One region of the Pseudarthrobacter sp. PvP004 genome, then DNA from elsewhere that is predicted to be linked to it. Evidence: riboswitches for the same ligand, from Rfam matches in the RefSeq annotation. Region 1 holds a riboswitch; each other region holds the start of a gene.
The links. Region 1 has a riboswitch for thiamine pyrophosphate ahead of J3A64_RS20970 (ECF transporter S component). Riboswitches for the same ligand answer to the same signal wherever they lie in the genome.
Positions count from the first base shown of each region.

Region 2: it holds a riboswitch for thiamine pyrophosphate, as region 1 does, so the genes downstream of both, thiO (glycine oxidase ThiO) here and J3A64_RS20970 (ECF transporter S component) in region 1, are expected to answer to the same signal.
Region 3: it holds a riboswitch for thiamine pyrophosphate, as region 1 does, so the genes downstream of both, thiD (bifunctional hydroxymethylpyrimidine kinase/phosphomethylpyrimidine kinase) here and J3A64_RS20970 (ECF transporter S component) in region 1, are expected to answer to the same signal.
Region 4: it holds a riboswitch for thiamine pyrophosphate, as region 1 does, so the genes downstream of both, thiC (phosphomethylpyrimidine synthase ThiC) here and J3A64_RS20970 (ECF transporter S component) in region 1, are expected to answer to the same signal.

Region 1 covers NZ_JAGINL010000001.1:4,591,161-4,593,346, reverse strand. The annotation lists gene J3A64_RS20975 (ABC transporter ATP-binding protein) at 1-698, opposite strand, end outside; gene J3A64_RS20970 (ECF transporter S component) at 698-1,318, opposite strand; TPP riboswitch at 1,396-1,532, opposite strand; gene J3A64_RS20965 (NUDIX hydrolase) at 1,973-2,186, shown strand, end outside.
Region 2 covers NZ_JAGINL010000001.1:630,599-632,784, forward strand. The annotation lists gene J3A64_RS02885 (ferritin-like fold-containing protein) at 1-174, shown strand, start outside; gene thiE (thiamine phosphate synthase) at 205-876, opposite strand; TPP riboswitch at 904-1,022, shown strand; gene thiO (glycine oxidase ThiO) at 1,015-2,186, shown strand, end outside.
Region 3 covers NZ_JAGINL010000001.1:1,071,033-1,073,218, forward strand. The annotation lists gene J3A64_RS04885 (ribonuclease E/G) at 1-810, shown strand, start outside; TPP riboswitch at 973-1,071, shown strand; gene thiD (bifunctional hydroxymethylpyrimidine kinase/phosphomethylpyrimidine kinase) at 1,062-2,186, shown strand, end outside.
Region 4 covers NZ_JAGINL010000001.1:984,175-986,360, reverse strand. The annotation lists gene J3A64_RS04450 (amidohydrolase family protein) at 1-705, opposite strand, end outside; TPP riboswitch at 789-896, shown strand; gene thiC (phosphomethylpyrimidine synthase ThiC) at 892-2,186, shown strand, end outside.

The DNA.
Region 1 (2,186 bases):
GATCCCGGCTGCAGGACCACGATCCGGTCCACCAGGTCTTTCCACACAGAGACGCGGTGTTCCACCACAACCAGCGTGGCACCTGTCTTGTCCAGGCAGCGCCCAACAGCATCCCGGACCTCCAGCACACCTGCCGGGTCCAGGTTGGCTGTTGGTTCGTCCAGAAGGATCAGGCCGGGGCGCATGGCCAAAATGCCCGCAAGCGCGAGGCGCTGCTTCTGGCCCCCGGAGAGTGCCGCCGTCGGGTGATCCAACGCCAGGCCGCCACCCGCGGCGGTACGCAACCCGACGTCGTCGAGCGCTTCATGGACGCGGGACCAGATTTCGTCCCGCGGAACTGCAAGGTTCTCCGCGCCGAAGGCGACGTCGTCGCCAACCCGCGACAAGACCACCTGCGTTTCCGGATCCTGCTGCATCAGTCCGGCACGGCCACGCTGCTCGCGGGGCGCGACGCCGTCGATCAGCAGGGAGCCGGTCTCATCCGAGTCGTCTTCCTCATCCCCCAGCACCCCGGCGAGGGCGTGCAGGAGGGTCGACTTGCCGGCGCCCGAAGGGCCCAGCAGCAGAACCCGTTCCCCCGGTTCGATCCGAAGGTCCAGGCCTTGAATGGCAGGCTGGGCCCGGCCGGCATGCCGCCATCCCCAGCCCTCGGCGGAGATGGCGGCAGGCCGGACCGTGCCGCTTTGCGTGGCGGACATCAGTTGAAGACTGGCTCCGAAGCGGCCTTGCGCGAGGCGAAGGAGCTCAGCACCCCGGTCTTGGCGAGGCCGCGCGTCGCAACCCAGGAGAGGGCGCCGGCGATGATGGCACCGGAGATCGTGGTGAAGGTGATGTAGGCCAGCTTGTCGATGGCCTCGTAGGCGATGTTCCAACCCCATGGCAGGAAGGAGTCGTTCAGGCCGCAGAAGAGGCCCGCGCCGGCGCCCGCAAGGAGCGCGGTGGGCAGGTTGAACTTCTTGTACCTGAAGGCGGCGAAGATGAGCTCGGCGCCCAGGCCCTGCAAAACGCCGGATATCAGCACCGTGGTGCCGTACTGCGAGCCCATGATGAGCTCACCGGTGGCGGCGACGGCTTCGCAGAACAGCGCAGCACCGGGCTTGCGGATAATGAGCATTCCCAGGACCGCGGGAATCATCCAGCCACCGGCAATCAAGCCTGTGAGCGGCGGATACGTCGCGTTCATGGGGATGGATACCAGTGCCGCGCCCTGGGACCATGCCCAGAAGATCACGCCGCCGGCGATGGCGATAAGAGCCGCCACAACGATGTCTACAACGCGCCAGTTATAACTGGCCTTCTTCACGTTTACCGTGGTCATTTTCTGCCTCCTGAGGTTACAGGAGGGGAAAGTGCTCCCCGGATCCCGGGTCCGGCTCGCGCCGTCCGCATCCGGACACTCTGAGAAGCTCGACTCCCTTGCGCCGGTACTAACCGGATCAGGTTCGAGGGTCTGCGGCTGTCCGCACTCTCAGCGCCCTCGCGTCTCCTGCATCTCTGCAGAGTCCGACGGCGGCGCTCCCCTGTCGTTATCAAATCTGCCCTGATGGGCTGGTTCAGTTTACACCTGAGTCCGTGGCGGGCGCTGCGGTCCAGTCACAATCGCCTTCCCGTCCTTGAGGTGCCCGCTGCCAAGCGCGTTGCGAGGCCCGCTCTACACCTTTCCCGCACGCCATTCCCTGCACACCAGGCCTAACAACGAGACGGGGGTGCGTTGCGAGGCCCGCTCTACACCCCTCCCCCACGCCATTCCCTGCACACCAGGCCTAACAACGAGACGGGGGTGCGTTGCGAGGCCCGCTCTACACCCCTCCCCCACGCCATTCCCTGCACACCAGGCCTAACAACGAGACGGGGGTGCGTTGCGAGGCCCGCTCTGCACCTTTCCCGCACGCCATTCCCTGCACACCAGGCCCCACAACAGGACCTGAGAGAATGAATCAGCAGACTTCACCGCGGCAAAGGGGCACATTTCATGACGGACATCTCCGGCTCGGGACTTACAGACACCAACGCCGTGGCGGAACCCCGCCTGGCAGCGAGCGTCATCCTGCTCCGCGACGCCTCGGACGGCCTCGAAGCCTTCGTCCAACACAGGGTGAGCACCATGGACTTTGCCGCCGGAATGGTGGTCTTCCCTGGCGGACGCGTCGATGCCGCCGATCAGAGCGGGTGGGACTACCCGGCGG
Region 2 (2,186 bases), 4.0 Mb from region 1:
CGCCGCTTGGTGGGGGAGGCTTTGACGCAGGCGCAGCGCGTCGGCATGGAACACCCCCTGCTGGGACCATTGCTGAAAGGCGGCGGGGGTGCGCGTGCAGCGGTCAGGAGCTTAACGACGGAACTCGCCGATAAACACGGGCGCCGGATGACAGGCCTTGGCCTGACCGCGTAGCGGCTAAGACCGCTTGAATTCGGCGGGAAACTACACGGTGTCCAGTGCTTGCAGCAGCGACTTGGCTGCCGCCGTCGGGTCCGTTGCCTCGGTGATGGCACGGACCACGACGATCCGGCTGGCTCCCGCTTCCACTACCTGTTCAACGTTGCTGAGGTCGATGCCACCAATGGCGAACCAAGGAAGTGTCACAGCATTGCCCGAACGCTTTTCCGCTTCTGCGGCATATGTGACCAAGTCCAGCCCCACCGCCGAGCGGCCGGGTTTGGTAGGCGTTGCCCAGACCGGACCCACGCAGAAATAGTCCAGTCCCAGGGGGCCCTGGGAGGTGGCGACTGCCGCATCGATTTGTTCCTGTGTGTGGGTGGAAAGACCGATGCCGGTCACGTTCGGCAAGAGGGTTCGCGCTGCCGTCAGGGGCAGGTCCTTTTGACCGATGTGGAATACAGGAGACCCGGAAATACTGGCAACATCGGCCCGGTCGTTGACAGCCCAAAGCCGTCCGTGCCGTTGTGCGACGCTCCGCAAAACGGCCAGCAATTCAAGCTCCTCGGCAGCTTCCAGAGTCTTGTCGCGGAGCTGGATGATGTCAACGCCTCCAGCGAATGCGGCGTCCACAAAGTCTTCGAAATCGCCCTGCCGTTGACGGGCATCAGTGCACAGATAGAGGCGGGCGGAGGCGAGGGCGTCAGGCTGGGTCATGGAAACCAGAGTAGTTCCTCTAAACTGGGCACGTACTGCGGGAGCCGCGACATTCGTCATATGACTGTCCGGCTGAGAGGGCTTCAGCGCCGACCGCTTGACCTGATCCGGCTAGTACCGGCGTAGGGAAGGAAACGAATGGCAGGTCCCCGCCATACCCCCATCCAGGCAGACGTGGCCGTCATTGGCGGCGGCATCATAGGCCTTGGCATCGCTCATGAAGCCCGGCGACTTGGCCGTTCAGTGGCGCTGATCGATCCCGTCCCGGCCTCGGGTGCAACGTTCGCCGCCGCCGGAATGCTTGCACCCGTCAGCGAACTGCATTATCAGGAGGGAGACCTCCTGGAATTGATGGTCGAATCTTCGCGGCTGTGGCCTTCCTTCGTGGACGGACTGCACGTGGGTGGAGAGGGCAGCGGATACCGCACGACGCCGACCCTCGCCGTGGGTGCCGACGCAGCCGACCGCAGGGCGCTCGCAGACCTGAGGTCCGTGCAGCTCGCAGCTGGATTGGGAGTTGAACCTCTGGCCCTGCGGGACGCGAGGCAACGCGAGCCGCTCCTCAGCCCACAGATTTCCTGCGCTTTCGATATTCCCGCCGACCACCAAGTGGATCCGCGAAAGCTCGCCGCATGCCTCCTGGCTGGATTAGCAAACCATTCACCTGACGACGGTTCCTGGGTGTCCGGGGCCGATGACGGATTCGCCGTTCCTTCCCCGGCACGCGGTGTGCTGAGGGATGACGGGCGGGTCACCGGAGTGGAACTCGAATCCGGAGTCGTGGTCCGCGCCGCGGAGACCGTGGTGGCCAACGGGCTGGGGGCATCCCAACTGTCGGGGCTCCCTGAGGGACTGAACCTTCCGGTGAGGCCGGTCTATGGCGACATCCTCCGGCTTCGCGTCCCCGACAACCTCCGGCCCTTGGTCACGTCCACTGTTCGGGGGATGGTTCGAGGCGTTCCCGTCTACATAGTTCCCCGGGATGACGGAACCGTGGTGATTGGGGCGACGCAACGCGAAGACGGATTGTCAGCGTCTTCCAACGCGGTCTCTGCCGGCGGCGTCTACCAGCTGCTGAGGGATGCCCAAGCCCTGGTCCCCGCAGTTGCGGAATTGGAACTCCTTGAAGCAACCGCCCGCGCCCGCCCTGGAACCCCGGACAACGCCCCCCTGCTCGGACGGGTCAGCGGTCCCCACGGCGACACTGACGGCCTGGTGATCGCCACAGGTTTCTTCCGCCACGGTGTGCTCCTGACTCCCGTGGCCGCCAGAATCGTGGGCGAACTCATCAGCGGCACAACGGACCCTCG
Region 3 (2,186 bases), 3.5 Mb from region 1:
GCAGCGCGGACGGAACGCAAGCGCCGCCGCGGCAAGGGTGGGGGACAGGCCATCGCCGAAGCCCCCGCGCAGGTCCATACGACGACGTCCGCCCCGGCTGCACCTTCGGCTCCGGTCGAAGCGCAGGATCCCGCCCGGCAAGCCAAGGCTGAGGCAACCCGGGCTGCCCTGGCGACGATTGCCGCTGCAGCGCACGCCGCCCACCTGCACGACGACGAAGTTCACCGCGCAGAGGAGCAGGCAAGGGCGGCGGGCCACGAGCCGGCCGTTAGCCCCGCATCCGGTACCGCCGCCAGCGGCGAAGCCGGAGCAACTGCCCGCGAAGCAGAAAAAAGGGAAGCAGCAGTCCAGGAAGCAAGGTCTACTCCGGTCCTGCGTTTCGGCGGCGAAGAAGTAGCACTGCCGTTCGTTGAGCACCACGAGGAACCGCAGGCCGCCAAGCCTGCCATGAGCCTGGACCTCCTGGCCGAGGCGTTCTCGCACCTCGGCGCTGCTCCGGCACCTGCGGAAGAAGCCGCGCCGGTGGTCGTGCCGGAGCCTGCTGATGCCCCGAAGGCTGATGTGCCGGCCCGTGCCGAAAAAGCTCCCGAGGCTGTTCAGGCTTCGAGTAGTCGTCGTGGCCGCCGCAACCGGAGTGCCAGCCGGGCCCAAGGCGCGGCCAATGAAACCAGCGTCGAGCACCATGAGGTGACGGCCTCGGCCCCCCGAGGCTCGGCCCATGAGGCCAAGGTGCCCGCGGAACAAGCCAAGAAGGCATCAACCGACGAGCCCATCATCCTCGGAGTTGGAGTTCCTGCCTCCGAGCTCTAAATCCGGACAGCACCAGCTGAGAGGGCCCTGCACAATCTGCCAACGGCGGGCTGTGCAGGGCCTTTCTTGTCCGCGCAGGCCACGCATTCCATGCATCCGTGGTCACATCCCGGTCGCGACGTGGTCCGGTTCCCGCGCCACGTCGCTTCCCGGCTAGGCTTGGGGACTGACACGGGGTGCCGGGCGTTGGGCCAGGCTGAGATCCAGACCCGTTGAACCTGTCCGGTTAGCACCGGCGAAGGGATGTCCTCATGACTGCATCACCATATTCAGCTGTGTACCCACTCGACGCTCCGAACCCGGGCCGGGCAACCCCACGCGTACTGAGTATTGCCGGCTCGGACCCTTCCGGCGGCGCGGGAATTCAGGCGGACCTGAAGAGCATCGCAGCACTCGGCGGTTACGGAATGGCTGCCATCACGGCTCTCACCGCACAAAACACCATGGGGGTCATCGCCGTCCATGTCCCTCCCGCGCAGTTCCTCCGACAGCAACTGGACGCCATCAGCAGCGACATCACCATTGATGCCGTCAAGATCGGAATGCTCGGCGATGCGGCCGTCATAGACGAGGTCCGCGGCTGGATCGAAGAGGTGCGTCCCGCCGTCGTGGTCCTGGACCCGGTGATGGTGGCCACCAGTGGCGACCGGCTCCTGCGCGAGTCAGCGGAGAAGGCTTTGCGTTCGCTGCTGCCTCTGGCCGACCTGATCACCCCGAACCTTCCGGAACTTGCCATGTTGCTGGGGGAGCCGGAGGCAACAGAATGGGAATCGGCGCTGGACCAAGGCAAACGGCTGGCAGCGGAGTACGGAAACACGGTCCTGGTCAAGGGTGGCCACCTGCCTGGTCCGGTATGTCCTGATGCACTGGTGAACACCAGTGGGATGCTGTCACGGGACGTGATCGAGATAACAGGTCCCCGGGTCGAAACGCGGAACAGCCACGGAACCGGGTGCTCCTTGTCGTCCGCCTTGGCTACAGTCCAGGCACGCACGGGTGACTGGGAAGTTTCACTGCAGGAAGCGAAGTCTTGGTTACTGGGGGCTTTGACAACCTCTGAGGCCCTCGAGGTGGGGCAGGGGAACGGGCCCGTGCATCACTTCCACCACCTCCAGCAGGCATCCAAGCCGGGCGCCTTCGCTGCGACCTTGTGGAAGGAAGCCGGTCCAGAGCTCGAATCCATTTACGGGCTTCCGTTCATTCAAGGACTTCAATCGGGCGAACTCCCGGAACGTGACTTCAACTACTACCTCGCCCAAGATGCGATCTACCTCAATGGGTACTCCAGGGTGTTGGCGCGTGCGGGGGCCCTGGCCCCCACGGAGGAAGAGCAGTTGTTCTGGGCCAAGGCATCACAGCAGTGCCTGGAAGTTGAA
Region 4 (2,186 bases), 3.6 Mb from region 1:
AGTAGCGATGTTGACCAAGGTGGGAACGATCGGCACTGACTGTTCCACCAAGCGGGGAAGGTGTCGCGGCAGGAGACCGGTGGCGTGCTCTATGCAGTCGATATTGGCATCGAGCATGTCGTCGATGGTGTCCTCGGCGAAACAGTGAGCCGTGACCCTGGCACCTTCATCATGCGCGGCCGAAATGGCGTCCCTCACGATCTTCGCCGGGAAAGAGGCAGCGAGATCGCCAACGCCGCGATCGATCCAGTCACCCACCAGCTTTACCCAGCCGTCGCCGTCGCGGGCTTCCTTTCGGACGGTCTCCACGAGGTCGCCGGGCTCAATCTCGTGGCCCAACCCGCGGAGGTAACGTCGGCTCCGCGCGATATGCCGGCCTGACCGGATCAACCGGGGCAAGTCCGATCGCTGCTGTACCCAGCGGGTGTCTGAGGGCGATCCGCAATCGCGGATCAGCAGCGTCCCGGCGACGAGGTCTGCTTGTGCCTGGGCAAGCGTGGCCTGCTCGTCAACCGCTCCTCCAACGCCGAGTCCGATATGGCAGTGTGCGTCAACAAAACCCGGCAGGACCCAGCCATCCAATACCTTGTCCGGCGAGGCAAGGGGACGTTCAAACGTCAGTTTGCCGTCGATGGACCACAGCCCGCGGCGCTCTTCGTCCGCCGAGACGAGCACGGGTCCACTGAATTCGATGATGTTGGCCATGGCAAAAGCGTAGCTGCGGTGGCTAACCAGAGCCTGCTGTACTCATGTGACTGGGAGCCCGCCGGGAGCTGTGGTAGCTTCGTCTACGACCACACGGGAGCCCTTGCAGGGGCTGAGATCGGACTGATGCAGTCTGCGACCGTTGAACCTGTCCGGGTAATGCCGGCGAAGGAAGTGAGTATTCCCTTGAGCACCGCAGAAACACAGCACAGCCCTGTTCAAAATCAGATCAACGCAGGCCAAAACCAGATCAACGCAAGCGAAAACGCTCCTGAGCCCGTCACGCAATCGTTGAAGTCCCACTCGTTGGCGTGGCTGGAAGACCGCGACAACGGCATACGTGTCCCCGTCACGGAGATCGCTTTGGAGCCCTCCCCCAACGGGCAAGCCAATCCCCCTTTGCAGGTGTACCGAACAGCAGGCCCGGGCAGCGATCCGGTGGTGGGGTTGGAGCCGTTCCGTGCACCGTGGATCGAAGCCCGCGGAGACACGGAGGCCTATTCTGGTCGGGAACGAAACCTACTCGACGACGGCAAGTCCGCGGTTCGGCGTGGAGCAGCGTCAGCGGAGTGGAAGGGCGCGCAACCTGTGCCGCGCCGCGCCGTCGAGGGTAGGACCGTCACGCAGATGCACTACGCGAAGCAGGGAGTTGTGACTCCTGAAATGCAGTTCGTCGCGTTACGGGAAAACTGCGATGTTGACCTTGTCCGCAGCGAAGTTGCCGCGGGAAGAGCGATTATCCCGAACAACATCAACCACCCCGAATCCGAGCCGATGATCATTGGCAAGGCTTTCTTGGTGAAGATCAACGCCAACATCGGAAACTCTGCAGTCACCAGCTCCATCGCCGAGGAGGTGGACAAGCTGCAGTGGGCAGCCCAGTGGGGCGCTGACACAGTGATGGACCTCTCTACGGGAGATGACATCCACACGACGCGCGAATGGATCATCCGCAACTCCCCCGTTCCGATCGGAACAGTCCCTATCTACCAGGCGCTGGAAAAAGTGAACGGCGAGGCCAACAAGCTGACGTGGGAAATCTTCCGCGATACCGTGATCGAGCAATGCGAGCAGGGCGTGGACTACATGACCATCCACGCGGGCGTTCTGCTGAGGTACGTGCCGTTGACCGCCAACCGGGTCACGGGCATCGTGTCCCGCGGCGGTTCGATCATGGCCGGCTGGTGCTTGGCGCACCACCAAGAGAACTTCCTGTACACGCATTTTGACGAGTTGTGCGAAATCTTCGCCAAATACGATATCGCGTTTTCCTTGGGTGACGGGCTCCGCCCCGGTTCCATCGCCGACGCGAACGACGCCGCGCAGTTCGCCGAGCTGGATACGCTCGCTGAGCTGACACAACGGGCGTGGGAGTTCGACGTGCAGGTCATGGTGGAAGGCCCGGGGCACATTCCCTTCCATCTGGTGCGTGAAAATGTGGAGCGCCAGCAGGAACTGTGCAAGGGTGCGCCGTTCTACAC